3 regions of the Pseudoduganella sp. R-34 genome follow, and region 1 is predicted to be linked to each of the others. Evidence: predicted binding sites of a transcription regulator. Region 1 holds the regulator's gene; each other region holds the start of a gene.
What was found. The regulator sigma-54, encoded in region 1, starts transcription at its own class of promoters, with help from an activator protein. The targets are predictions, from matches to a motif close to TGGCANGNAANCTGCTTT.
Positions count from the first base shown of each region.

Region 2: the regulator sigma-54 is predicted to act here: its motif matches at 4,725-4,742, upstream of ACN9MW_RS28320 (PEP-CTERM sorting domain-containing protein).
Region 3: the regulator sigma-54 is predicted to act here: its motif matches at 3,048-3,065, upstream of ACN9MW_RS05980 (TorF family putative porin).

Region 1 is NZ_CP184572.1:933,949-940,962, forward strand. Features, by position in the region: gene ACN9MW_RS04375 (KpsF/GutQ family sugar-phosphate isomerase) at 1-793, shown strand, start outside; gene ACN9MW_RS04380 (KdsC family phosphatase) at 793-1,329, shown strand; gene lptC (LPS export ABC transporter periplasmic protein LptC) at 1,339-1,938, shown strand; gene lptA (lipopolysaccharide transport periplasmic protein LptA) at 1,952-2,512, shown strand; gene lptB (LPS export ABC transporter ATP-binding protein) at 2,515-3,270, shown strand; gene ACN9MW_RS04400 (RNA polymerase factor sigma-54) at 3,280-4,776, shown strand; gene hpf (ribosome hibernation-promoting factor, HPF/YfiA family) at 4,849-5,208, shown strand; gene ACN9MW_RS04410 (enoyl-CoA hydratase/isomerase family protein) at 5,284-6,369, shown strand; gene ACN9MW_RS04415 (Lrp/AsnC family transcriptional regulator) at 6,366-6,827, shown strand; gene ACN9MW_RS04420 (endo alpha-1,4 polygalactosaminidase) at 6,828-7,014, opposite strand, start outside.
Region 2 is NZ_CP184572.1:6,148,469-6,155,482, reverse strand. Features, by position in the region: gene hutI (imidazolonepropionase) at 1-710, shown strand, start outside; gene ACN9MW_RS28345 (glycine betaine ABC transporter substrate-binding protein) at 713-2,305, shown strand; gene ACN9MW_RS28340 (hypothetical protein) at 2,259-2,417, opposite strand; gene ACN9MW_RS28335 (GNAT family N-acetyltransferase) at 2,639-3,121, opposite strand; gene ACN9MW_RS28330 (DMT family transporter) at 3,118-4,059, opposite strand; gene ACN9MW_RS28325 (DUF962 domain-containing protein) at 4,145-4,582, opposite strand; gene ACN9MW_RS28320 (PEP-CTERM sorting domain-containing protein) at 4,786-5,340, shown strand; gene ACN9MW_RS28315 (DNA-deoxyinosine glycosylase) at 5,382-5,915, shown strand; gene ACN9MW_RS28310 (DUF4279 domain-containing protein) at 5,966-6,376, shown strand; gene ACN9MW_RS28305 (hypothetical protein) at 6,430-6,828, shown strand.
Region 3 is NZ_CP184572.1:1,287,415-1,294,428, reverse strand. Features, by position in the region: gene gshA (glutamate--cysteine ligase) at 1-134, opposite strand, end outside; gene ACN9MW_RS05990 (ammonium transporter) at 302-1,855, opposite strand; gene ACN9MW_RS05985 (P-II family nitrogen regulator) at 1,867-2,205, opposite strand; gene ACN9MW_RS05980 (TorF family putative porin) at 2,217-2,978, opposite strand; gene ACN9MW_RS05975 (accessory factor UbiK family protein) at 3,169-3,411, shown strand; partial or broken gene ACN9MW_RS05970 (magnesium chelatase domain-containing protein) at 3,480-3,674, shown strand; gene ACN9MW_RS05965 (hypothetical protein) at 3,989-4,738, shown strand; gene ACN9MW_RS05960 (hypothetical protein) at 4,713-5,225, shown strand; gene ACN9MW_RS05955 (hypothetical protein) at 5,227-5,715, shown strand; gene ACN9MW_RS05950 (hypothetical protein) at 5,733-6,044, shown strand; gene ACN9MW_RS05945 (hypothetical protein) at 6,032-6,586, shown strand; gene ACN9MW_RS05940 (hypothetical protein) at 6,921-7,014, shown strand, end outside.

The DNA of each region.
Region 1 (7,014 bases):
GATTGCGGCGACGCTGGCCTCGACCGGCACCCCGGCCTTGTTCGTGCACCCGGCCGAAGCGGCGCACGGCGACCTGGGCATGGTGACGCCGGAAGACGTGGTGATCGCCATTTCGTATTCCGGCGAAGCAGCCGAACTGATGGCCATCCTGCCCGTGGTCAAGCGCATGGGCGGCCACGTGATCGCCATGACCGGCAAGCCGGCGTCGAGCCTGGCCAGGCTGGCCGACGTGCACCTGGACGTGTCCGTGGCCAAGGAGGCATGCCCGATGAACCTGGCGCCGACCGCTTCCACCACCGTCACGCTGGCGCTGGGCGATGCGATCGCGGTGGCGCTGCTGGACCTGCGCGGCTTCAAGGAAGAGGATTTTGCCCGTTCCCACCCTGGCGGCGCCCTCGGCCGCCGCTTGCTGACGCATGTGCGCGACATCATGCGCAAGGATGGCGCCATCCCGGCCGTGGGCCTGGAAACGCGGCTGCCCGATGCTCTGCTGGAAATCACCCAGAAGGGCATGGGCATGACCGCCATCGTCGACGCGGCCAACAAGCCGGTCGGGGTCTTCACCGACGGCGACCTGCGCCGCATGATCGAAAAAGTCCAGGACTTCAGCAAGGTCGTCATCAAGGACGTGATGCACCTGAACCCGCGCACCATCGGCCCCGACCAGCTGGCGGTGGACGCCGTGGCGGTGATGGAAGAATTCCGCATCAACCAGATGCTGGTGGTGGATGCCGACGGCACGCTGGTTGGCGCTCTGCACATCCACGACCTGACCCGCGCCAAGGTGATCTGATGACGCTCGAACGCGAAGACCTGCTTGCCCGTGCAGCCAGGGTGCGCCTGTTCATCTTCGACGTGGACGGTGTGCTGACCGACGGCAGCCTGACGTATGGCGCCGACGGTGAAATGGTCAAGACTTTCAATGTGCACGACGGCCTGGGCATCAAGCTGCTGCAGGAAGCGGGCATCAAGACCGCGATCATCAGCGCCCGGCGCACGCCGATCGTGCTGGCACGCGCCAAGGACCTGGGCATCGATTACGTGCACCAGGGCGGCCACGACAAGCTGACCCCGTTCAAGGCCTTGCTGGCCGACCTGGGGCTGGCGGAAGAGCAGGTTGCCTTCATCGGCGACGACGTGGTGGACCTGCCGCTGTTGAGCCGTGTGGGCTTTGCGGTCAGCGTGCCGAATGGCCGCAAGGAGGCGCACGATCGCTCCCACTACATTACCGAAGCTGCGGGCGGCCGCGGCGCGGTGCGCGAGGCCTGCGAATTCGTGCTGCGCGCCAGCGGCAGCTATGACCGCGTGATGGCCCAGTTCCTGGTGTAAGGGCAAGCGATGCGTAACCAGAGGACCGCCCACCGCTTCCGCCTGTCGATCGGCATGATCTTCGTGCTGCTGGCGGCGCTTGGCAGCTTCTACCTGCTCGAGCTGCTGAACCGCGCGGACGAACAGATGCAGGCCGACAAGCGCATGAACGAGCCGGATTACATCATCCATAACTTCTCCTTCGTGCGCATGACCAAGGATGGCAAGCCAAGCTATATCATTGCCGGCGACAAGCTGACCCACCGCCCGGTCGACGATTCGTCCGAGATCGACAATCCGCGCGTGCACAGCCTGGCCGGCGAGAAGCCGCCGATGGAGATCGTGGCGAATACGGCGCGCGTGGACGACGCCAACAGCCGCGTCACCCTGAACGGCAGCGTGACGATCGACCGCGCGGCATCGCCGCAATCGCAACTGCTGCACCTGGAATCGGACAAGCTGGTGATCTTCCCGGACGAAGACCGCATGGAAACCGATCATCCGGTGAAGCTGCGGCTGGGGGATACGACTGCTGCGGCCAACAGCATGCGCGCCAATAATGCGACGCGCGAAATGCACCTGGCCGGCAACGGCACGCTGCAGATTCCGCCCAAGGCCGCGGACCAATAACTGAGGAATGAACATGAAACGACTACTCTTGTCGGCAGCCTTGCTGCTGGGAGTCGCCGCTCCGGCGCTGGCCGAGAAAGCCGACTCCTACAAGCCGACCAACATCAGCTACGGCTCGATGGACATCGACGACGTCAAGCAGGTCACCATCCTGCTGGGCGGCGTCAAGCTGACCCGCGGCACCCTGACCATGACGGCCGAGCGCGCCTACGTCAAGCAGACGCCGGAGGGCTTCCAGCAAGTGACGCTGTTTGGCGACGGCAAGAAAGCCACCTTCCGCCAGAAGCGCGACGGCGCCGGCGACCAGTGGGTGGAAGGCGATGCCGACCGCATCGAGTATGAGGAACAGGTTGAACTGGTGAAGATGTTCAACAAGGCCACCATCCGCCGCCTGGAAGGCGGCAAGCAGAACGATGAAGTGCAGGGTGAGTTCATTTCTTACGACAGCCGCAAGGAATTTTTCAGCGTGCGCAATTCGGCCAGCGGGGAGAGCAAGCCCGGCGGCGGTCGCGGCACCATGGTGATCCAGCCGACCCGTACCGAACCCCCAGCGACGCCGACGGAGAAGAAGTAAGCATGCAAGCAAATAACTGCGCCAGCACGCTGGTCGTGCGCGGCCTCCAGAAAACCTATGGCAAGCGCCAGGTGGTGCACGACGTTTCGCTGCAAGTCGATTGCGGTGAAGTGGTCGGCCTGCTCGGTCCCAACGGTGCCGGCAAGACTACCTCTTTCTACATGATCGTCGGCCTGGTGGCTTCCGATGCAGGCACCATCGATATCGGCGGCACCGACGTGTCGAGCCTGCCGATCCACAAGCGCGCCACGCTGGGCCTGTCCTACCTGCCGCAGGAAGCTTCGGTGTTCCGCAAGCTGACGGTGGAAGAAAACATCCGTGCCGTGCTGGAACTGCAGAAGGTGGACGGCAAGCCTCTGCCCAAGGCGGAAATCAAGCAGCGCCTGGAATCGCTGCTGGCCGACTTGCAAATCGAGAAGCTGCGCGAGAACCCGGCCCTGTCGCTGTCGGGTGGCGAGCGCCGCCGCGTGGAAATTGCGCGCGCCCTGGCCACCAACCCGCGCTTCGTGCTGCTGGACGAACCGTTTGCCGGCGTGGATCCGATCGCCGTGATCGAAATCCAACGTATTGTGCGTTTCCTGAAGGAGCGCAATATCGGTGTGCTGATCACCGACCATAATGTGCGTGAGACCCTCGGCATTTGCGACCGCGCCTACATCATCAACCAGGGCGCCGTGCTGGCCTCGGGCCGCCCGGACGACATCATTGCCAACGAATCCGTTCGCCGCGTCTACCTCGGCGAACACTTCCGCATGTAAACGAAGGCCATGAAACAAACACTGCAACTGCGAACCTCGCAACACCTGGCGCTGACGCCGCAGCTGCAACAATCCATCCGCCTGCTGCAGCTGTCCACGCTGGAGCTGCACCAGGAGTTGGAACAGCTGCTTGGCGACAATCCCATGCTGGAGCGCCTTGACGACCCGCTCGACCACTCGGTACGGCTGCTGGCCGATGGCGCCATCAGCCAGGGCAACGGCAATGGCACCGAAGCTCCCGCCACGCCTTCGGCTGAAGGCCCGCAAGGCGAGGGCGGCGAAGCCCCGGCCGCTGCCGGCGAAAGCGATACCTATGAAGGCGGCGACCATGAAGCCGGCAACGGCAGCGACGACGCCGACTGGAGCGCCAGCGCCGGCAGCAAATCCGCCGACGACGAAGACAGCCGCCCGCAACTGGAAGCTTCCGGCTGCACGCTGCGCGAACACCTGCTCGAGCAGATGCGCGTCACCGTGCAGGAGCCGCGCGACCGCGCGCTGATGGAACTGATCATCGATGCGCTGGACGAGAACGGCTACCTGGAAGAGCCGCTGGAAGAAATCCACGAGCGCCTGCCGCCCGAGCTGGAAATCGAACTGGACGACCTGCGCTGCAGCCTGGTGCTGCTGCAAAGCTTCGATCCGCCCGGCGTCGCCGCACGCAATGCCTCCGAATGCCTGGCGCTGCAGATCAGGCGCATGCCCGGCGTGCCGCTGGTGACGCGCCGCATGGCGCTGACCATCGTCGAGAAGCACCTGACCTGGTTCGCCCAGCGCGAGTTCACCAAGCTGAAGAAAGCGCTCGACTGCGACGATGAAGACTTGCGCGAAGCACAGTGCGTGATCCGCCAGTGCAACCCGCATCCGGGCGCCGAATTTGCGTCAGGCGAGTCAGACTACGTGGTGCCGGACGTGATCGTGAAAAAGGGCCGCGGCGGCTGGATCGTCACCCTGAACAACGACGTGGTGCCGCGCCTGCGCGTGAACGCGCTGTATGCCAACCTGCTCAAGCAAGGCAAGAGCGAGTCGCAGATGAATGGCCAGCTGCAGGAGGCCAAGTGGTTGATCAAGAATATGCGCCAGCGCTTCGACACGATCCTGCGCGTCGCGGAAGCGATAGTAGAAAGACAAAAGAACTTTTTCAGTCATGGCGCAGTGGCCATGAGACCCCTTGTGTTGCGTGAAATTGCTGATACACTGGGACTACACGAGAGCACTATTTCTCGCGTAACAACTCAAAAATATATGCTCACCCCGCATGGCATGTTTGAGTTGAAATATTTCTTTGGTAGCCACGTCGCGACCGAAGCCGGGGGGGAGGCTTCCTCGACTGCGATACGGGCACTGATCGTGCAATTGACAGGAGCAGAAGACCCGAAAAATCCTTTATCCGACAGTAAGATTGCGGACATGCTGGGTGAACAAGGCATGGTGATTGCGCGACGGACTGTTGCCAAATATCGAGAAGCGTTGAAGATCCCTCCAGTTAGCCTCCGCAAATCGTTGTAGTGCAGTGCATGGGTTCCTCTGTGCGTTTCGGCGTGCACGAACTCGAGAGCGACATCATCTTTAGGAGTGTGTATGAATCTCACCATCAGTGGACATCATGTCGAAGTGACCCCAGCCATTCGCGAGTACGTGCAGAACAAGCTGGAACGAGTCAAGCGCCATTTCGATCAAGTAATCGATATTGCTGTCATCCTGACTGTAGATAACCTCACCGAGAAAGAGAAACGCCAGAAAGCCGAAATCAACCTGCGCATGTCTGGCAAAACTGTTTACGTCGAAAGCCTGTCGCAAGACCTTTACGCCGCCATCGATACCCTGATTGATAAACTGGATCGCCAGGTCATGAAATACAAGGACCGTGTGCAGAACCACAGTCATGCGGCCATCAAGCATTTCCCGGATACGTATGAGGCACCACCCACCGCCATGTAAAGGACTGGCCGTGCAGCACACCAAAGGGCGCAATTGGCGCCCTTTTTTGCGACCAGTGTGCGTTAGAATATTTGCATGAGCGAACACGTACACACCCAACTCTCCAACGGTACCGGCTTCATCACGCTGGACCGCCCCAAGACCCTCAATTCACTGTCCCTCGACATGGTGCGCGCGATGACGCAGGCGCTGCTGGCATGGCGCGACGATGCGTCGGTGGCGGCGGTCGTGGTGCGCAGCAGCAGCGAACGCGCGCTGTGCGCAGGCGGCGATATCCGCTTCTTCCACGACGTCGGCCGCGGCAATACGCAAGGCGGCAGCGCGCTGCTGGAAGACTTCTTCACCGAAGAATATGCGCTGAACCATTTAATCCATTTCTACCCCAAGCCTTATGTGGCGCTGATGGATGGCGTGGTGATGGGCGGCGGCATGGGCATCGCGCAGGGCGGGCCGGAGTGCGGCGTGCGCATCGTCACGGGCCGTACCAGGATGGCGATGCCCGAGGTGAACATCGGCCTGTTTCCCGACGTGGGCAGCAGTCACTTCCTGTCGCATGCGCCGGGCCAGCTTGGCATGTGGCTCGGCCTCACCGGGCTGACGGTCGGCGCCGCGGATGCGCTCTACCTCGACCTGGCTGACTACTTCGTGCCGGAAACTGAACTGGCCGGACTGGCCAAGCTGTTCGAGTCGACGCCCGGCAAATCGTTGCGCGATGCTGTCGCGGTCTTTGCCTGCCCGCACAACGCCTTCGCCGGCGACAGCGAACTGGAAGCGCAGCGTGCCCTGATCGATCAGCATTTCTCGGCGGGCTCGGTACCCGCCATCATGGATTCGCTGCGAGGCGACAGCACGCCTTTCGCGCAGAAATCGCTGAAGGCAATGGAATTGCGCTCGCCGCTGATGATGAGCGTGACCCACGAGCTGCTGAAGCGCGGCGCGTCGCTGGGCGTGTCCGACTGCTTGCGCATGGAGCGCAACCTGGTGCGCCGCAACTTCGAACACGGCGAGATTTTCGAGGGCGTACGCGCCCTGGTGATCGACAAGGACAACCAGCCGCAGTGGAATCCCGCAACGCTGGCCGAAGTGACGCCCGCCATGGTGGAGCGCTTCTTCGAACCATGCTGGCCGGCCTGGGCGCACCCCTTGCGCCACCTCGCATGAGGGATCTGGACCGGATCGACCGGGGCATCCTGAATATCCTGCAAGAAGATGCCAGCACGCCGTTGCGCGAGATCGCGGAGCGCGTGCATTCGTCGGTCGCGACCTGCCAGCGCCGCATCGAAAGGCTGCGCAACGACGGCGTGCTGGTCAAGGCTGTCGCGCTGGTTGACCGCGCGCTTGCCGGGCGGCCCCTGACGGTATTCGTGTCGGTCGAACTGGAGAAGCAGAATACCGACATCCTCAAGCAGTTCGAGCACCGCATGCGTTCCGAGCCCGAGGTGATGTCCTGCTACGAAGTGGCCGGCGAGTTCGACTTCCACCTGATCGTCACGGTGGAGTCGATGGAAGAGTACAGCGCCTTCACACGGCGCGTTTTCACCTCGCACCACAACGTCATCAACGTCAAGAGCCTGTTCGCGATGAACTGCTCCAAGTTCGAGACCAAGCTGACGCTGTAGTCACGGCTCGCAGCTGTAGCGCAAGCTGTCGTCCAGCGCGAGCGGCAGCACCAGCGTATGGAACTTGCGGGCGTTGGCATCGGCGCACAGCTTGGCGCGCGCTGCGGGATCGCTGCTGTATGGCGCAGCATACTCCGCATTGAATACCGGCTTGCCGCTGGCGATGAAAGCCTGGTAGCCCTCGCAT
Region 2 (7,014 bases), 1.6 Mb from region 1:
AGGACCGCCCCGACGACTACGTCGATGCAGTGATCGGCATGATCCCGGTGCTGGCGGACGAAGGCCTGGCCGATGCGGTGGACGCCTTCTGCGAGCGCATCGGCTTCACTGCCGCCCAGACCGGGCGCATTTTCGCCGCCGCGCGCGAGCATGGCTTGCCGGTCAAGCTGCATGCCGAACAGTTGTCCGACCAGGGCGGCGCGGCCCTGGTGGCGCGCTTTGGCGGCCTGTCGGCGGACCACCTGGAGCACCTGTCAGCCGCCGGCATCGCCGCCATGGAAGCCGCCGGCACCGTGGCCGTGCTGCTGCCGGGCGCCTACTACTTCCTGCGTGACACGACGCCGCCGCCGGTCGCCGCCTTGCGTGCTGCCGGCGTACCGATGGCAGTCGCGACCGACAACAATCCAGGCACCTCGCCGATGACGTCCCTGCTGCTGGCAATGAATATGGCGTGCACGCTGTGGCGCCTGACGCCGCTCGAAGCACTGGCCGGCTGCACCATCCATGCCGCCCGCGCGCTGGGCCTGGATGGCGAGGTCGGCACGCTGGAAGTGGGCAAGCGCGCCGACTTCGCGCTGTGGCAGATCGCCCGCCCGGCCGACTTGTGCTACGCCTTCGGTTTCAACCCCTGCGTCGCCGTGGTCAACCGAGGCGTCTGGCGCGACCCCGTGGTCGGCATTCCAGCCATCGCTGCCGCCGCAGGCGCCTGACCTTGCTGCGCCGCGCCGCCACAGTCCTGCCGGCCCTGGCGACCGCCGCCCTTCTTGCCTGCAGCGCAGCCGGCGCCGCGAACACCGGCGCCGCCGATGCCACCGGCGCCACGCTGCGCATCGGCTCCAAGCGCTTCACCGAGTCCTACATCCTTGGCGAGTTGCTGGCGCAAACCGCCGCGGCGCAGGCGCGGGTCGAGCACAGGCAAGGCCTTGGCAACACAGCGATCGTGCTGGCCGCGCTGAAGTCCGGCAGCATCGACGTCTATCCCGAGTACACCGGCACGATCAGCCTGGAAATCCTGAAACACACTCAGCCCGCCACGCTGGAGCAGATGCAGCGCGAACTGGCCGCGCAAGGCCTGGGCGTGGCCATCCCGCTTGGCTTCAACAACACATACGCACTGGCGGTGCGCGGCGACGCGGGCAGCCCGCGCAAATTGAGCGAACTGGCGGCACGGCGCGGCCTGCGTTACGGCCTGTCGCATGAATTCATCGGCCGCGCAGACGGCTGGCCGGGTCTCGCCAGGCAGTACGGCATTGGCGCCGCGCCGCGCGGGCTTGACCACGGCATCGCCTATGAAGCGCTGGCGCAGAAGCAAGTCGACGTCATCGACATCTACTCCACCGACGCCAAGATCAGCCAATACGGCCTGCGCGTGCTGGAGGACGACCGCGGCTACTTCCCGCGCTACGACGCCGTCCTGCTGTACCGCCTCGACGCTGCCCAGCGCTTCCCGGCCGCCTGGAAGGCATTGCGCGCGCTCGAAGGCCGCATCAGCGCCACCGACATGATCGCCATGAACGCCGCCGCCGAACTGCACGGCCAGCCGTTCGCCGCCATCGCCAGCGACTGGCTCGGGCGCCACCCGGCCTCCATTAGCGCGGCCGGCGCATCGCACGCCGCCGCGGCCCCGGCCCCGGGCGCGCCAGCCAGCGTCCCGACACTCTGGCGACGCCTTTTTGCTGACGATTTCTGGCCCCTGACCCGCCAGCACATCCTCCTGGTCGCACTGTCGGTCGCAATGGCCAGCGCCATCGGCATCCCGCTTGGCATCCTCGCCGCCTACCGCCCAAGGCTGCGCGAACCAGTGATGGCCGTCGCAGGAACCCTGCAAACCATCCCTTCGCTGGCCCTGCTGGCCATGCTGATTCCGCTGCTGGGCACCATCGGCACCATGCCAGCCCTGTGTGCGCTGTTCGTCTACGCGCTGCTGCCGATCATCCGCAACACCTGCACCGGCATCAGCGGCGTACCGCAAGGCCTGAAGCAAGCCGCCGCAGCGCTAGGCCTGCGCAGCACACAGCGCCTGAAAGAAATTGAACTCCCGCTGGCTGCGCCAGTCATCCTGGCCGGCGTGAAAACCGCAGCCGTGATGAGCGTGGGCACCGCCACCATTGCCGCCTTCATCGGCGCGGGCGGCTACGGCGAACGCATCACCACCGGCCTGGCCCTGAACGACAACACCCTGATGCTGGCCGGCGCGCTGCCGGCAGCCCTCCTGGCCCTGCTCACGCAGGGGCTGTTCGAATGGATGGAAAGGGGATTCAAAGCATCAGCAGCCGCGCGCGCACCTGCTCGGCTTCGTGCGTGAGTACTTGCTCTGCTAATGCATCATTGGCCCGCTGCGCCGCCAGCACCTGCAATTCCCGCGTGTAGCGGTCCAGCAAAAGGCGCAGATAAACCCGATAAACAGCTTTGAACATCGTCAGTCTCCACCGAGGCGGGACTATCCATTCTGGGAGTTTCTCCGAAGAATGTATTGAGCTAGATCAAATGTAAGCCAGGTAAGAATTTGTAAGTGACGAGGCACGGTCGGGGCAGGGCGACTATATTGAAACCGTCGATTCATCTCCCCTCCCAACTGACACCTGGGTTTAGTATCCCTCGCCCGACCACACACGAGCCGCGAGGGATTTTTTTTGTCTCAGGCCTTGGCCAGCGATTGCAGCGCCGGCCCGGTAACGCGGCAAACGCGCCAGTCTGGCAGCACGTCGGCGCCCATCTGTTCGTAGAACTTGATTGCATTGACATTCCAGTCCAGTACCGACCATTCAAAGCGTCCGCACTGGCGCTCGACCGCGATCCGTGCCAGCGCCGCCAGCATCTGCTTGCCATAGCCCGCGCCGCGGCGGTTCTGCTTCACGTACAGGTCTTCCAGGTACAGCCCCTTCTTGCACAGGAAGGTCGAGAAATTGTGGAAGAACAGGGCATAAGTCACCACTTCACCCGACTCCTCGCCCACGATGCCCTCCACGCCTGGCTTGGCGCCGAACATTTCCTCATGCAGCATGGCCTCGTCAGCCACCACCAGGTGTTCCAGTTTTTCGAAAACAGCCAGTTCGCGGATCATGGCCATGATGGACGCCACGTCTTCCGGACGGGCAGGGCGGATAGTCAAATTGCTCATGAAGCTTTCTTCAAAGGTTTAAGGTCAACAGGAATGCGGCTGGCCGGCATCGACGGCGCCTTGAGCGCCCAGGCCACGCTGGCGATACACACCACCATGCCCAGGACTTCCATCCAACCCGGCCGGTAATGTTCAAGGCGAATGCTCAGCAAGACGGAAATCACCGGCGTCACTACGCCGATATACACCGCCTTCTGCGTGCCGATGCGGTCGATCAGCGTGAAGTAGCAGGCGAACGCGATCACGGAACCCAGCAGCGACAGGTACAGCAAGCCGCCCCAGTATGAAGCCGTGGCCGGCATGACAAAGGCATCGCCGCGCACCAGCGCCCACAGGGCCACCAGCAGGGTGCCCCACAACATGCCCCAGGCCATGGTCAGCAGCACATTCGATTCATGCTGGCGCACCTTGACCACCAGCGTATTGCCGACCGAGCTCGCAATGGTCGCGCCCAGCGCCAGGGCCAGGCCCAGGATGAAATGCCCCTGGCCGCCCGCCATCACGTCGCGCAGCGACTCGGAAATCGCATGATAGAACAGCAGCACCACGCCCCCGACTGCCGCGCTGCCGGCAGCCCAGGTGCGCCAGGTCAGCGGCGTGCCAAAGGCAATGCGGTTCAGGATCGGATTCCAGAACACCATCAGCGCAAACAGCACCGCCACCAGCGCCGAAACGACGTACTGTTCCGCGTTATAGGTGCCGATATAGCTCAAGCCAAAGCTGCAGCAACCCTGCAGGATGGTCCAGCGCTGCGCCTTCCACGACAGCTTCAGCTTGTCGCCGCGCAGCAGGCACCAGGCGAACAGAACGCTCGAGGCCAGTGCAAAGCGGTAGACGATGGAAACGGCGGGAGCGATGTCGCCCAGTTGCAGGGTAATCGCGAAGAAGGTGGAACCCCAGATAAGGCAGGCGAGAATGAAGAGTATCGATGAAGGCATCCCGCCAGTATAAGTGTTTCTTCGAAGCGGCGCAGTGCGCCGGCCGGCGACGCGCAAGTCCCGGCCATGGCAGCGCCGCCCTGGTTTAGTAGGCGAGATTCAGGCGGCGATACAGCACGCCCAGGACGAACAGGGGCCCGATCAGCAGGAAGCGCAAGTCGTCGAAGAACGACGGTTTCTTGCCCTCGATCTTGTGGCCGATGAACTGGCCGATCCATGCCAGGACGAAGATCAAGCCGCTCAGTGGCAGGACCGCAGCCGGCGGCAGCGCGCTCAGCACCGCCAGCATGAAGCCCGCCATCAGCAGCATGCCGAGCGCGAAATTGCGCGACAACTTGAAGTAATACACCATCGATGCCGCCGCCAGCGCCACCGCCAGCAAGGGGTGAATGGACCAGATCAGTCCCAGCAGGCTGAAGACGATCAGCGGCACGCACACGCAGTGGATCGCTTCATTCGTGGGGTTCAGGTGACTCTCGCTGTACTTCAACAGCAGGGTGACGATGGCGCGCTGCTCGCTCATGGTTGCGGTCTCCAGTGTGGTTGTTTGTTTAGCACTACCGTTCGATTCTACACCTGAGGAATCGGCATTTGGTGTCGGATTTTTTTACACCTCTTGTTTCGCTTTCAACCTAACTTATTGATTGGAAACAAAACATGCACTCTGGCATCAATATTGCTTAATGAGCAGTTCTGTTTATTATTTACCACTATGGAGTAAGACTGATGTCGAAGAAACTGATCGCTGCAGCCCTGATCGCCGCCGCATCCAGCACCAGCGCTTTCGCCGGTGTAATCGCTAGCAACACCACTGCAATTACGACGACTGGCCAAAGCTATACCAGTGCATTCAACCTGAGCGGCCCTGCACAAAGCGACGTCATCCTGTCGATCACCGCCAAGGGCGACTACGGCACCAACTATGCCGGTTTCGACGAATACCTGAACTTCTTCCTCGATAATGTGCAACTGACCCACTGGAGCAGCACCAACGGCGGCCCTTCCAATGTCGTGACCAACGTGGCTGACTACGACTACACCATCACCGGCACCATCGCCCTGACCGCAGCACAGTGGGCGCAGTTTGCAGCCGACAATGTGCTGAATGTGCGCTGGCAAAACACTTCGATGGTGGACTCGTACGCGGTCGGCGGCGCCGACTTCGTGTCCTTCACCGTGGAAGGCCGTAACGCCGCTGCCGACGTCCCTGAGCCGGCTTCGCTGGCACTGTTCGGCCTGGGCCTGGGTGCTTTCGGCCTGGTACGCCGCCGCAAGGCCTGAAGCCTGGAAGCGGGCCCGGCCCGCTTGATAGAATGGCTGGCATGACGAACCTCGACACATGCCAGGATGCGCGCAAGCGCTGCTTTGACCCGGTGGTTGACCATCGCACCCGCTTGCTGGTGCTGGGCAGCCTGCCGGGCGATAAATCGCTGGCGGTGCAGGAGTATTACGGCAATCCTCAGAACAAGTTCTGGGAGCTGGTGGGGCAGGTGATCAACGTCGACCTGCGCGCTATGACCTACCACGCACGACTCGCAACGCTGCGCGAACACGGTATCGGCTTGTGGGACGTCGTCGCCGAAGCACATCGCCGAGGAAGCCTGGATAGCGCAATTCGCAACCGCAACGAGAATGACCTTCTCGGATTGCTCGGACGCTTCCCGACGATCAAAACGATCGCGTTCAACGGCGGCACGGCAGCGAAATTAGGCATCAAAGCGCTTGGTTCCCGAGCTGTTGCGTATCAAATCTTGACTTTGCCCTCGAGTAGCCCGGCCTACACTTTGCCTTACGCAGATAAAGCTAAACTGTGGATAGCATTACAGCCGATAATGAGACGGTTCGATGATTATTAGACGCAGGCCGCAATCGGCCATTACCAGACAGTGCGAGCTTAGGAAGAAACATGACAAGTAGGGGCGAAGTCTACTTCGCGATGTATGGTGGTGATTTCGATCCAGATGAGATCTCGGTCCATGTCGGTCTCTCGGCGACGTCAATTCGGCGAAAAGGGGAACGTCGACCTGAAGTGCCGCTTCCCAGAAACTCATCCTGGGAAGTTTCCGCAGGCCGAGTTGAAAGTGACGTGATTGACGTGTATGAGATGTCGGGCGCGCTTGTGGCTCAGCTGGCACCTTTTTCAGCCAAGATCATTGATGCGAAAACTACGTTCAATTTGCGATGCGTCTTTCAGGTTGTACTCTGGATTGACCAAAATGAAGAGGCTTCGATGCCTGCGATAGGTTTCGAATCGCCGGTCATCAACTTTATCCATGCCGTCGGCGCGGAAATTGATATCGACACTTATCGAAATTAGGCCGTCTCAAGAAGGCCGTCCTCGGCCAGAACCGGACTACCGCAGCAAATTGAATGAATAAATGGAATATGGAATTTTCTGAAAATGTTGAGCACTGGCTTGCGTCCGCGCTCGCTGTAGAAGTCCCTCAAACAGTAGTGGCGTACTCATTTAACCTCTTCGAACTAGCATCTGCAGAGTCAAAATACGGAATTGAACTAATCGGCGCCGAAGAGTTCGATGAAGATGACTGGGACTGGGCATGTGATGAGGCGTGGGTGGCCAGTCCTCGTTCTATTTCAATTCCTCGAGAATTCGCCGACGGGAGCTGGGAAGAGTGCCTACACGATACGAAGCAGTTGCTGGTCAAGCTGCTACGCAAGTCGTCGGGTGCTGCAGCAAAACTAAAGGAAGGAAAGGCCGTCGCTGTCGGGTTCATCGATGGCGACTTAGACCTAATTTGGCAGGGCTAAGCTGAAATCGGCCAACAGCTGCCGTTGCGCCCTCGGCTTCCCTCCCCAGTTGGTTGCAAATATGTCAAGATCGGTGCGTACCAGGTCGCTGCGACTTTTGTCGATTTTGTTAAACCTGTATGGAAATGCAGTAAATATTAAAGAAGCCCCGCCGTTGAAGGGCTTCTTTGGTCAAAAACAAGGGAT
Region 3 (7,014 bases), 350 kb from region 1:
GAGGCATAGAACGGCGGGGTATGCTCCTGCCACTCGAGGCGGAACCACCGTTCAATGGCTGGGGTCGCGGCAATGATCTTTTCTTCAAGATCCAGTAACGGCCCGGTCAGGGCCGTGACGAGATGGGGAACCATGTGACTTCCTTGCGGGTTGGTATTTGCAGACTCTCCATTTTGGGGCAAAACCGCCAATTAAAAGATACTTTGGAACAAAAAAAAGCCCCCTTTCGGGGGCGTGCGATGGATCACGCACCTGACAAGACATGGCGCAGCCATGTTTTGTTGGGTGCCTGACCCGGACTTCAAGCGTGGTAAGCCGATTCGCCGTGGCTGGTGATATCCAGGCCTTCGCGCTCTTCCTCTTCCGGCACACGCAGGCCGATCACGATATCGACCAGCTTGTAAGCCACAAAGGCCACAACAGCCGACCAGATGATGGTCACGCCAACGGCAGTCGCCTGGGTAATCACCTGGCCGCTGATCGAGTAATCAGCACTTGCCTTGTTGGCAACGTAGTCAAATACACCCTGGCCGCCCAAAGATGGTGCGGCGAACACGCCGGTCAGGATCGCACCCAGGATACCGCCCACGCCGTGCACGCCGAACACGTCCAGCGAGTCGTCCGCACCGATCAGGCGCTTCAGGCCATTCACGCCCCACAGGCAGATGATGCCAGCCAGCAGGCCGATCGCCAGTGCACCCATCGGACCAACGAAGCCGCAAGCCGGGGTAATCGCCACCAGGCCGGCCACTGCGCCCGACGCGCCGCCCAGCATGGAAGGCTTGCCCTTAAAGATCCACTCGCCGAACACCCACGATACGGTTGCGCAGGCGGTTGCCAGCAGGGTGTTGATAAACGCCAGGGCAGCGATGTCGCCTGCTTCGAGTGCCGAACCGGCATTGAAGCCGAACCAGCCCACCCACAGCAGCGAAGCGCCGATCATGGTCATGGTCAGCGAGTGCGGAGCCATGGAGTCGCGGCCGTAGCCAACGCGCTTGCCGATCATGATTGCGCCCACCAGGCCTGCAACAGCGGCGTTGATGTGCACCACAGTGCCGCCGGCGAAGTCCAGCGCGCCCTTCTGGAAGATCCAGCCAGCCTTCGCAGTTTCGGTCGCCAGGGTCTCGGCGTTGGTGATCGCGTCAGGACCGGTCCAGAACCAGACCATGTGGGCGATCGGCAGGTAGCTGAAAGTGAACCACAGCACCATGAAGGCCAGCACGGCGGAGAAGCGCACGCGCTCGGCAAACGCGCCGACGATCAGGCCGCAGGTAATGGCGGCAAACGTGCCCTGGAAGGCGACGTAGATGAACTCAGGGATCACAACGCCTTTGCTGAAGGTCGCCGCCACCGAGAACGCACCTTTGGCTGGGTCGTAAATGCCGGCCAGCAGCGAGCGGCTGAAGCCACCGAAGAAGGCATTACCTTCGGTGAAAGCAATCGAGTAGCCATACAGGCACCACAGCACGATGATCAGCGCGAACACAAAGAATACCTGCAGCAGCACCGACAGCATGTTCTTCGAGCGCACCAGGCCGCCATAGAACAGGGCCAGGCCGGGGATCGTCATCATGATCACCAGCAGCGTCGCCACGAACATCCAGGCGGTGTCGCCCTTTTGCGCTACCGGCGCGGCTGGCGCAGCAGCCGGGGCGGCTGGGGCCGCAGCAGCGGCTGCCTGGGCAGCGGCAGCATCAGCCGACGCAACGCCAGGTGCGGCCGCAGGTGCTGCAGCGGTTGCAGCGGCAGCCGGCGCTTCGGCCGGCTTGGCATCTTGAGCCAGCACAGGCAGAGCTGCGCTGAAAGCCAACAGGACAGTCACCCCCGCCAGCCATTTCTTAATGGTCTTGTGCATCACGGTTCCCCTTACAGTGCTTCGTTGCCGGTTTCGCCGGTACGGATACGGATTACTTGCTCCAGCGACGAGACGAAAATCTTGCCGTCGCCGATCTTGCCGGTGCGCGCGGCATTCTCGATTGCCTCGATGGCCTGGTCGACGATCGCGTCGTCAACGGCAGCCTCGATCTTGGTCTTTGGCAGGAAGTCGACCACATATTCCGCGCCGCGATACAGCTCGGTGTGGCCCTTCTGGCGGCCGAAGCCTTTGACTTCGGTCACCGTAATACCTTGCACGTTGATCGCCGACAGGGCTTCACGCACCTCGTCGAGCTTGAACGGCTTGATAATGGCGGTAATCATTTTCATACGAGTGCCTCTTAGAAGGTTTTGGACACGGTCAGCACCACGCCGCCCTTGCCCAGGTTTTTGCCATTGGTCGGCGCGATATAAGCGTCGCTGTTGGTCTTGATATAGGCCAGCGCAACGGATGCCACGCCGAAGTCCTTGGTGGCACCGACTTTCCAGTCGGTGTAGCTGAAGGCGCTGCTGTTCTTCACCTTCTGGCGGCCAACATGCAGGTTCAGGACGATGCCTTCATACACTTCCTGGTTGACGGAAGCGTCGATGTAGGTGCTGTGCTTGCTGTCGGCGAAGCCGAACAGGTTGCTCAGCGAATGCGAGTACTTGAGGGTGGCCGGGCCATAGCCGACCTGGCCATACAGCTCGCGGGTATTGGCGCTCGGATGCAGGTCGTTGGATGGATACACGTAAGCCAGGAAGCCCACGTCGTAGCTGACGCCAGGCGCGATTTCGCCGCGCTTGCCGCCGTACAGGTCCACTTCAACCGAAGCATCACCGCCGCCGTCCTTGACCCACTTGATGGTGGATGCCCAGGCGCCTGCATAGAAACCGGTCGGGTTGTTGACCCAGTCGGCGCCGCCTTGCAGCGCCGGTTTCAGGCGGGTTTGCGAGATACCACGGTAGCGGTAGTCGCTGGTTACGGCCGCGTTATAGCTGATCTCATTGTCAGGCTTCGCCTCGGGTGCGGCATCGGCCGCTTGGGCCAGGCCGGTTCCCATCGTTGCCATTGCGAGTGCGACTGCAGCGGTGAGACCCAGCTTCTTGCTCTTATGAATCATGGCGATTTCCTTTTGAGTGAACTTTTATTGCGGTTTAAAATTCAGTCTGAAACATAGCTTTCTTGCTTATTAGCAGATTGCGTGCCAGCTAGAAATCGTGCAGGAGTTGAAGTTAAGACAGCTTTCCGCACCATTTAAAGCCAAAGCCGCACCGTTGTGGTGCGAAATCTCACACATCAGGAATAAAAAAATGGACATGAACGCCTTCTTCAATGACCTGCAGCAGAAGGTCAACCAGGTCATCGAAAACTCGCCGGCCAAGGATATTGAAAAGAATGTCAAGGCGATGATGACCCAGGGTTTCGCCAAGCTTGACCTGGTGACCCGCGAGGAATTCGACATCCAGGCCCAGATGCTGGCCAAGGCCCGCGCCAAGCTGGACCTGATGGAATCGCGCCTGGCAGAACTGGAAGCCAAGCTGGCCGACAAGTAATCCCCTTGCGCTAGCTCAAACGGGCGGTGGCGCCCGAGGCCTACGATGTCGTAGACCGGGAGGCCACCATGAGCATCGCAGTCATCAAGAGCCGCGCCTTGGCCGGCATGCAGGCGCCGGAAGTCAGCGTCGAAGTCCACCTGGCAAACGGCTTGCCCGCCTTCGCGATCGTCGGCCTGGCCGACACCGAAGTAAAGGAATCGCGCGACCGGGTGCGCGCCGCCATCACGAACGCCGGTTTCGAACTGCCGCAGCACCGCATCAAATGTAGTCAACGCATTTTTTTCCGGATCTAAGCAACATAACGCCCATCCGCAAGATTTGGCGCTGCAGGTGACAGGTGACGGTCATCTTCCAACAAATTGAAGTGAGCAGATTCTGAGCCAATCCGTAAATGCGCATATGAGACATATCGCTTTCGCACGATTCGCGACTCAGCGGCTTCCCGGCCTTTCTTTCAGGTGATGGCTTCACGCCACAACCGTTCGTGAATCATCTGTTTAGGGATTGCTAAATGGTGTCGATGAGATAACAATAGGGGATATCAAAACGACAATACCAGAACCGGAGGATCAACGTGCTTTCGCGCCGCAATGTGTTGATATTCGGCTCCAGCTGCCTGGCATGCCCTGCGCTGGCAGTTGGGGATTTTCCGCGCAGCGAACCGCCGGCCGCGACGCCGGGTGCCGCCACGGCGCCTGGCTGCGGTTTCGACCGCGTCGACAAGCTACATATGACGCGCGTAAATCTCGCCGGCTCCGGTTCGCGAACTGCCGATCAAGTGATTGCACGCGAGAGCGTATTTCTCAATCGTTATTTCGGCGTGTCACCTCGCTGGCAGTATCACGACGATGACGGTCACGATGAGGCGCTAACACTGCGAGATGCCAACGGCGTATACATCACGATAGGTAAATCGTTGATCGAACATGAAATCGCTGCCAACAGCGAGGAGTGGAGCTCAGTGCTGATCGGAATCTTGGCGCACGAGTGGGCACATGCGTTCCAATATGACCATGGTTTACAGGAACGCGCGTATTTATGGGAAACCCATGCCGATTATATGGCGGGCTGGTATTTGGGAACGCGTGAAGCGGCAGAGAGTGTTCAGCTCAATGTGGCTGCATTCGCCCGTGCTCTAGCAAAACGGGCTAACAGAAGCGGGTATTTTGACGAAGACTCACATGGCAGTCCGGCGCAGCGCACGACGGCGATGTATGCTGGCGTGGAATTCGGCAGGAATGATTATGTCACCGGTTATCGCCCCAACGTAGCAACTGCGGCAGGTGCAGGATATGCATATGTTAAGCAGTTACGACGCTCGTAGGCATGGCCGCGCGGTATTGGTGTGGGCCGCGTTAATGCCGCGAGCCATTGATGCCATCGCAGGCGACTGCGATTACATTGCCAAGTTGCGAGCGGAGTCTGCTACTAATTTCCAGTCAATGCGGATGCCCTCCAAGGATAGCTTCGCCGTCCCATCCGCGTTTCAATTGCCCGGTACGAACTTGTGCGAAATCGAGGTCAACGCGACGGAATACCGATGCGTGTGGTATCTCGGAAGTAGCGCCTCGCCGCAGGGCGAAGCCAACGCCAAGAAGTCCTTAGAATCGCTGCTAGCGACCGTGCAGCCTTGCCTGGCCCCTACCCAAGAACTAGTACGGACGCCACGACGCGGAGGCGGCGAAGTAATCTACCTGGCCGATCCAGTGGCAAACGACACGCCTCGGGTGGTTCGCGAAATCGAGCTGTCCTATGACAGGGACGGACGGCACTGGACATTGAGTTTCGTGTATCGGTATTCCAAGGATTAGCATGAGAAAAGTGACGCTGCTCACCGCTCTGGCGTCAGTGTTACTGGCGCCGGGGCCCTCCGCGGCGGTTCAGCCGTGCGATAACATTCGTCAGATCTTAGGCGAGGGCGCTCAATATTTCCAAGGTTTGCGTGGCAATTTCGATTTTACGTTTGATTACTATACTGGCACGCTGCCGCTGAACGAATTTAGCAATTGCTACACCTCAAGTCATGCTGGGGTTACGGAGTATTCCTGCGCGCAAAAAATTTATCAGGACAGCGAAGCGCTGGCGCAGCAGGCTTGGTCAAAAGGGCAGCAATACTTGGTCGCATGTTTGGGCCAAGAGCTCAAGCCAGAGCGCTCAAGCAATGGACGGTACGCGTACTTTAAATACGGGCCGACGAATACCACGATCAAAGTGCGGTACCAGCGCTTGGTATCTAAACTGCACGGAGTGTTCTATAAGATCACGATCGAATTTTCTGAAGTAGATCTCCGAGTCAACTAACCGGAAGAGGGACGAGAATGAAGCGGTATCTGATACTCTTTTTATTACTGGCTGCAAGTGCGCAAGCTCAAAAAATGGATCCGCGCGCGCAAATTAAGTCCGGTTTTCCGAGTAGTGAGAAGCCAGCGTTTCCGAAAGAACCGGAGACCAGCGCAATCGGCATTGCTAAGACTCCGAAGACTGCGGTGGCGGCGCCGACAATTGTTGACGGCAGCGTTGATCGCGCGATGACACCGGATCAATTACGGCTGAAGCTTCTTTGTGCTGAGCTCGCTCGCAAAGAGGAAAAAGATAAACAAAAGAAGGAGCATCCCGAATGCGAGCAATGATGCTTCTGTTACTAGCGGTCTGGCTGGTTGGGGCGCAGGCCGCTCCTAACGCCAACGCGGAGGGGGATTTGACGCAGCAGATCTACCGCAAGCGTTTTGAAGTCGATTCCGCTGAGATCGCGCGACTCCGCAGTGAAAACGCCAAGCTGGCAGGTCCACTGGCCCAGGATTACCGCGATTACCTGAAGGCCTTTTACGCCGCCGATATCGAGGCAAGGCGCCAGAACATTGAGGCATATCGATGGCAACTGCGCTCTGCGACAATTGTTCTTTGGCTGATCATTGCCATCACGATGTGCGGTGTCGCCTTTTCCGGGATTCAGCTATGGCATGGCCTGCATTTCAAGCGCAAGGGCAATACAGATGTCGACCTTGAGATTTCAATGGAAAAGCTGCGTCTGAAAAGTAGTGTAGTTGGGGTGACAGTACTAGTGCTTTCGGGCGCATTCTTCCTTTTGTTTGTTGAGAAAATCTATCGGATCGAAGTGCTGGCGGCCGAGCCGCAACCTGCGACTTCCGCTACGCAGCCTGCTGCACGCTGAAAGGTCGCCCGCTGGCAACACGCAGGCGTCAAAAGTCGACGTCGAGGTTCATGTTGCCATGGTCTGCCGGCCTTCCCGTTCGTTGAGTCGGCAATGACTACATTGAAGGAAGCTCACCCAACGGCGCGCTCACCAACTTCGGTTTGCTGAAGCACCGATCAAATGCAGACAGCGAATTTTTTCGACAATTCAAGCAGCGCAACTTGCCGATGCAAGCATATTTTCCGCCTTCAGAAACCTGATGTAACTAAGTTCAAACCAACTTGAGCACAACATTACCAATATATTGGTAATATTCATTTGACTGGTCTATTGCATGATTTAGGAGATTGACATGGCAAATGAGTATTTCGTTGCATCCCTCGACGAACCGATCACCGAACGGAGACCGGTACGAGTGTTCGCGCTTTCGTCGGAAGAAGCAATTC